2 regions of the Robertmurraya mesotrionivorans genome follow, and region 1 is predicted to be linked to the other one. Evidence: a T-box and tRNA genes for the amino acid it is inferred to sense, from the RefSeq annotation. Region 1 holds a T-box; the other holds one or more tRNA genes.
The links. A T-box is a leader RNA that pairs with one kind of tRNA and senses whether it is charged. The one in region 1 lies ahead of argS (arginine--tRNA ligase), so its partner is inferred to be a tRNA-Arg.

Region 1 (3,168 bases):
CGCTTTTTCCGCCATATTAATTGCCTCTTCTAATACAGTTTCTAACAATACGACTTTTCCTTTACGAGTCGACATTTTCTTTCCGTCTTTTAACATCATCCCAAACGGAATATGAACCATTCCATTCTGCCAATCATACCCCATTTTACGTAACACATGAAAAAGCTGCTGAAAGTGTAGACTCTGTTCATTTCCAACGATATACAACGCTTTTGAAAACTGATACGTTTCTTGGCGATAAAGTGCAGCTGCCAAGTCACGAGTTGCGTATAATGTGGTACCATCACTCTTCTTTATTAAGCAAGGAGGCATATGTCCAAGTTCAACGACATGTGCTCCTTCTGACTCTTTCAAAAGTCCCTTATCCTCAAGAATCTGAACCACTCTCTCCATTTTAACGTTATAAAATGCTTCCCCGTTATAGGAATCAAACTCTATTCCCAGCAGTTGATAAATCTTTGAAAACTCCTTTAATGATTCTTCTCGAAACCACTGCCATAGCCCGATGGCTACTGCATCTCCATCCTCTAGCTTTTTAAACCATTCTCTTGCCTCGTTGCTTAAAAGTGGATTGGCTTCCTCTTCCTTATGGAATTTTATATACAGTTTTAGGAGCTCTTTTATAGGGTTTTTCTTAATTTCCTCATCGTTTCCCCACATTTTATACGCAACCATCAGTTTCCCAAATTGTGTTCCCCAATCACCTATATGATTGATTCTCACTGTCTGATACCCACATTTCTCACAAATCAATGATAAAGCATTTCCGATCACCGTTGAGCGTAAATGCCCCATGGAGAATGGTTTCGCAATATTTGGTGAGGAAAAGTCTAGTGTAATGATTTCGTTTTGTCCAATTTTTAAATCACCGTATTGCTCCTTCTGAGTAAGGACGGTATTTATCACTCTTGACGTAACTTGTTGCTTATTTAAAAAAACATTCACATATCCTCCAACGGCTTCCACATTTTCAAATAGCGAGGAATGTATTTGAATAGCAAAGTCTCGAGCAATCAAATGTGGGGATTTCCGATAAATTTTTGCTAACTCAAAACAAGGAAAAGCAAGATCTCCCATATGTGTATACTTTGGAATCTCGATCATTTTTTCAATCTGGTTCTTCACTAAACTTCCTTCCACTAAATCCAGTATCAAATCAATCAACACTTCTTTTTCCTTCATTTTATTCTCCCTCCCAAATAAAAAAAGCTCCCACCTCTTTTTCCATTCAAAAAGAGGCGAGAGCTTATGATCCCGCGGTACCACTCCAATTGTTTTTACATTATCGTAAAAACCACTATCCATTTTTAACGAGGTTCCTCCCCGACTTTCTCTACTCTATTCGAGAAAGTATCTCCAAAGTGCGCTTCATCATTTGTACCGTATCAGGCTTCCACCGTTCCCGACTCGCTTCACCTTCCAAAATGACTACTCTCTTTATCATCAATTTTTAATATTAAGACTATTATATACACTTTTTTAAAAAAATCTACAAAAAAGAAAAATTACTTTCCTATGCTGTGGTGTTCGACTGTATTATCTCTTTATTCTCCAAGCTGCTGAATTTGATCAGAAAGCTCCGTTAACTCTTGTATGGTTGTAAATAATTCGGTATTTTCCAACAAAGCAGGATCCAGTTCCCCGTTTTCAATACTTGATAAAAATACATTTATCCCTTCTAATGCCTTGTCGTTCTGCTCAATAACTTGTTGGTGGAGCTCCTCCGCAATACTCGGAGCTTCAAGCTCACTAAATGCTTCAATCTCTTGTTTCATATCTAGTAATCTTGTTTCTAATTCTGCCAATGCTTGTGTATCTGAAATTGCTTGCTCGGCCATAGCTGGTACTTCGTTAGCAAACTCCGTCGCTTCATTGACATATTCTGTTGCTTGATTTACATAGTTAAGTGTTCCGTTCACTTCTTCCAAGAACGAACAACCACTTAATGCTATAACCGCCGTTAATATTACTGCCATCCACTTTCTCTTCATTCTTCTTTCCTCCATATATTTTTATTCTTGAAAAATAAGAAAGATCACTACCTACGTGGTAATGATCTTACGAAAAGGGGCAGACCTTTACCAAAACATTGGCAAAGGTCTCGCTAGCAACAAAGATTGCCCAACAAAGCCGGAGATTTTCATCTCGTAGTGACGACTTTACTGTTATAGCTACTCCCCTTTGATTATTAATTATCTTTCTAACAATCATACGCGTAAGCAAGCCAAGAAGTCAAATGATTTGGCATTACTTGTTACCCAAAGACGCTTCCCATTTTGCAACTTCTTCCTTCACAATTGGAGCCACTTCCCTGCCTAGTAATTCTATTGCCTTCATTACATCTTCATGAGGCATAGACCCAACCGGTACGTGAAGCATAAAACGTGTAATCCCTACATTTTTTCGTAAATGAATGATTTTTTCTGCCACTGTCTTTGAATCTCCTACGTACAAAGCACCTTCAAAGCTACGTGCCGCATCAAAGCTAGCACGACCATAATGCCCCCAACCGCGCTCTTGACCAAGTACATTCATGACCTGTTGGGTTGATGGGAAAAACTTGTCTGCAGCTAGTTCCGTTTCTTCTGCAATAAATCCATGAGAGTGAGAAGCTACCGTTAGCTTTGATACATCATGACCGGCATGAGCAGCTGCCTTTTTATAAAGCTCAGCAAGTGGAGCAAATTGTACGGGTCTTCCTCCAATAATCGCTAATACGAGTGGAAGGCCAAGAATTCCAGCACGGATGACCGATTCGGAATTCCCACCACTTCCTATCCATACCGGAAGTGGATGTTGGACCGGACGTGGATACACTCCTTTTTGATGAATGGCCGGTCGATGGTTACCCGACCAAGTAACAATCTCAGACTCCCTAATCTTCAGTAATAAATCCAACTTCTCTTCAAACAATTCATCATAATCCGCTAAATCGTACCCGAACAATGGAAATGACTCAATAAATGATCCTCGTCCTGCCATAATTTCAGCTCGGCCATTTGAGACTGCATCAAGGGTCGCAAAATCTTGAAACACACGAACAGGATCAGCAGATGATAGAACGGTAACCGCACTCGTAAGACGAATACGTTTTGTTTGTGAAGCGGCAGCCGCTAATACTACTGCTGGAGAAGAAGCAGCAAAATCTTCTCTATGATGCTCCCCTAC
Region 2 (3,168 bases), on a different contig from region 1:
AATTGCTCAAAGTGGAATTATGGAGCTATTCGAAGTACAAAAGAGTGTGTTAGGTGAAGCAGTTGTTGAGAAAATTGAGGAAGCAAGGGTTAAAAAAGGTGCGAAGAAATGAAAGAAGTAATCATAGCAACAAAGAATAGTGGAAAGGCCAAAGAGTTCGTAAGGATGTTTGAGCCTCTCGGGTTTCAAGTGAAAACACTCCTTGATTATGAGGAGATTGAAGATATAGAAGAGAACGGAACGACCTTTGAGGAAAATGCCATTATAAAGGCAGAAACGGTGTCAAAGCAATTGAATCGAGCCGTTATTGCTGATGATTCAGGACTAGTTATTGATGCACTAGAAGGGAAACCAGGTGTTTACTCTGCTCGTTATGCAGGAGAACAAAAGAGCGATGAGGACAATATGACGAAAGTGTTAAGGGAATTAAATGGAGTTGAGCCCTCAAAGCGCACGGCCCGCTTTTATTGCGCCTTAGCACTTGCTGTCCCAGGCGAGAAAACGATCACAGTACATGGTACTTGTGAGGGTGTGATTTTAGATGAGAAGCGGGGGACACATGGTTTTGGGTATGACCCTATATTTTTTGTAAAAGAAAGAAATAGAGCGATGGCAGAGCTTTTACCTGAGGAAAAAAGTAAGATAAGCCATCGTGCTGTAGCATTGAGTAATTTAGCAGAGCTACTACCAGAAGTGTTTAAGGGAGAGTAGTCCGATGCCAAAGATTCTTATTGTAAGTGATAGTCACGGATTAACGGAAGAATTGAATGAATTAAAGAATCAGCATAAGGATGTCGAAAAATTTATTCATTGTGGTGATTCAGAGCTTTCAAAAAATGATGAGGCCATTGACCAATTCGTTGTAGTAAGGGGAAATTGTGATTACGAGTCGGTGTTTCATCATGATGAGGTTATTGATTTTAAGGGAACGAAATTTCTAGTGACACATGGTCATTTATATAATGTGAAATCTACATTAATGAACTTAAAATATAAAGCAGAAGAAGTGGATGCTAATATCGTTTGCTTTGGCCATTCTCATCTATTAGGAATTGAAAAGATCGGTAATCGTTTGTTTATAAATCCTGGCAGCTTGCGGCTTCCAAGAGGGCGCAATGAGAGGACGTATGTGGTTTTAAACTTAACAGAACAAGAAGTCGATTTTCATGTGTATGATTTTGACCAAGGAGAAATAGTACAACTTCGACAAAGCTTTCAACTTCACAAATAATGACTTTCATCATATACTATTCGAAGGAGAGAAATCTCCTTTGAATAGTGAAATAATATTTTTCAATTAATGTGTTGACTTTTTATTATAAGCCTACTATAATAAAAAATGTCCTCAAGAAAACATGTCCCAGTAGCTCAGCAGGATAGAGCAACGGCCTTCTAAGCCGTCGGTCGGGAGTTCGAATCTCTCCTGGGACGCCATTTACACACCAATAAATACATATTACGCTATAGAAAGTGACAATGTCATTTCTATAGCGTTTTTTTCTATTTCTATATAATTTTAATTGCCAATGATTTTTGTTAATTAGACGGTTCCTTTGTTAGGAATTGTCTTTTTTTATGTAAAGCATTGATGTACTGAAGTGAATCTTTTGTCAGAAAATATCACAATATTTCTAACAATTAAAACTAATTTTAACATTCTATATATTGAAAAAATTTATACATAATAGTATACTTTCTTTCAAGAAGGACGGATACTCAGTCTATTTTTTCTAAGGCAATCGGGGGGTGTGTGGATGTCAGATATGAAATTGTTGGAGGTTAGTGGATTAAAAACTTATTTTTACTTAGAAAATAAAGCAGTCGCAAAAGCCGTTGATGGAGTAGATTTTTATATCAGGCCAGGGGAAACCGTTGCTCTCGTTGGGGAATCAGGGAGTGGTAAGAGTATTACATCCCTCTCCATTATGAAGTTAATTAATAAGCCGGGAAAAATTGAAGATGGTCGAATATTTTTCGGCGGTAAGGATCTGGTGGGGCTTAATGATAAGCAAATGACGAATGTTCGTGGAAAGGAAATCGGTATGATCTTTCAGGAACCGATGACCGCCCTAAATCCTGTTTTTACTATTGGAAATCAAATTATAGAGACTCTGATTCGCCATAAGAAAATGAACAAAAATGAAGCGAGACTACGAGCAATTGAGCTTCTAAAGGTCGTTGGTTTTCCGCGCGCTGAGGAAACCATGAAGGAATATCCACACCAACTATCGGGTGGAATGCGTCAGCGTGCTATGATTGCGATTGCTATATCTTGTGATCCGAAGCTATTAATAGCTGATGAGCCGACAACTGCTCTTGATGTTACCATTCAAGCTCAAATTTTAGACTTGATGGATGAAATGAAAAAGAAATTTAACATGGCTGTATTATTAATTACGCACGATTTAGGTGTAGTAGCTGAATATGCGGACCGAATCATGGTGATGTATGGCGGTCAAATCGTTGAAGAAACAACCATTGAAAAACTATTTCTGTCACCAAAACATCCGTATACTATGGGGCTACTTGCCAGCTTGCCAAGCTTAGAGAAGGAAGTTGATCGACTTGGGGCGATTAAAGGCACTGTTCCTCCAGCGCATCGCTTTCCTGTTGGCTGCAGGTTCTCAGATCGCTGTCCAAAGGTGATGAGCAAATGCCGGGATGTAAACCCGTCTATATATGAAACGGATGCAGAGGAAAGTCATCGTGTCCGATGTTACCTGTATGAATAAGGGGGAGTGTGAAATTGTCAGTCATCGAAACAGAAACAAGGATATATACAGATCAAGATTACATACTTCAGGCAAAAAATATTAAGAAGTACTTTCCCATCAAGGGTGGAATCTTAAAGCATACAATTGGACATGTCAAAGCGGTTGATGACGTTAGTCTTAGTGTATTAAGGGGAGAAACACTAGGCATCGTTGGTGAGTCAGGCTCTGGAAAATCAACACTAGGTAGAGTTTTGCTTCGCTTGATGGATCCGACTGATGGACAAATCGTTTTTGAGGATCAAGATATAACAAAAATGAAATACCGAAAGCTTCGACCAATTCGGAGAGATATGCAAATTGTTTTTCAGGATCCGTTCGCCTCTTTGAATCCAAAAATGAGCGTTTCCGAATTAATTGAGGAACCATTAATTGTTCAAACAAACTTAACAAAGGC

Region 2: it has a tRNA-Arg gene. The T-box ahead of argS (arginine--tRNA ligase) is inferred to sense a tRNA for this amino acid. The anticodon was not compared.

The regions. Positions count from the first base shown of each region.
Region 1 is NZ_JBPCCH010000011.1:108,126-111,293, reverse strand. Features, by position in the region: gene argS (arginine--tRNA ligase) at 1-1,182, opposite strand, end outside; T-box leader at 1,232-1,453, opposite strand; gene ACRX5O_RS17090 (DUF6376 family protein) at 1,545-1,991, opposite strand; gene ACRX5O_RS17085 (LLM class flavin-dependent oxidoreductase) at 2,248-3,168, opposite strand, start outside.
Region 2 is NZ_JBPCCH010000001.1:216,457-219,624, forward strand. Features, by position in the region: gene rph (ribonuclease PH) at 1-112, shown strand, start outside; gene ACRX5O_RS01080 (XTP/dITP diphosphatase) at 109-711, shown strand; gene ACRX5O_RS01085 (metallophosphoesterase) at 716-1,231, shown strand; tRNA gene ACRX5O_RS01090 (tRNA-Arg) at 1,358-1,434, shown strand; gene ACRX5O_RS01095 (ABC transporter ATP-binding protein) at 1,755-2,732, shown strand; gene ACRX5O_RS01100 (ABC transporter ATP-binding protein) at 2,747-3,168, shown strand, end outside.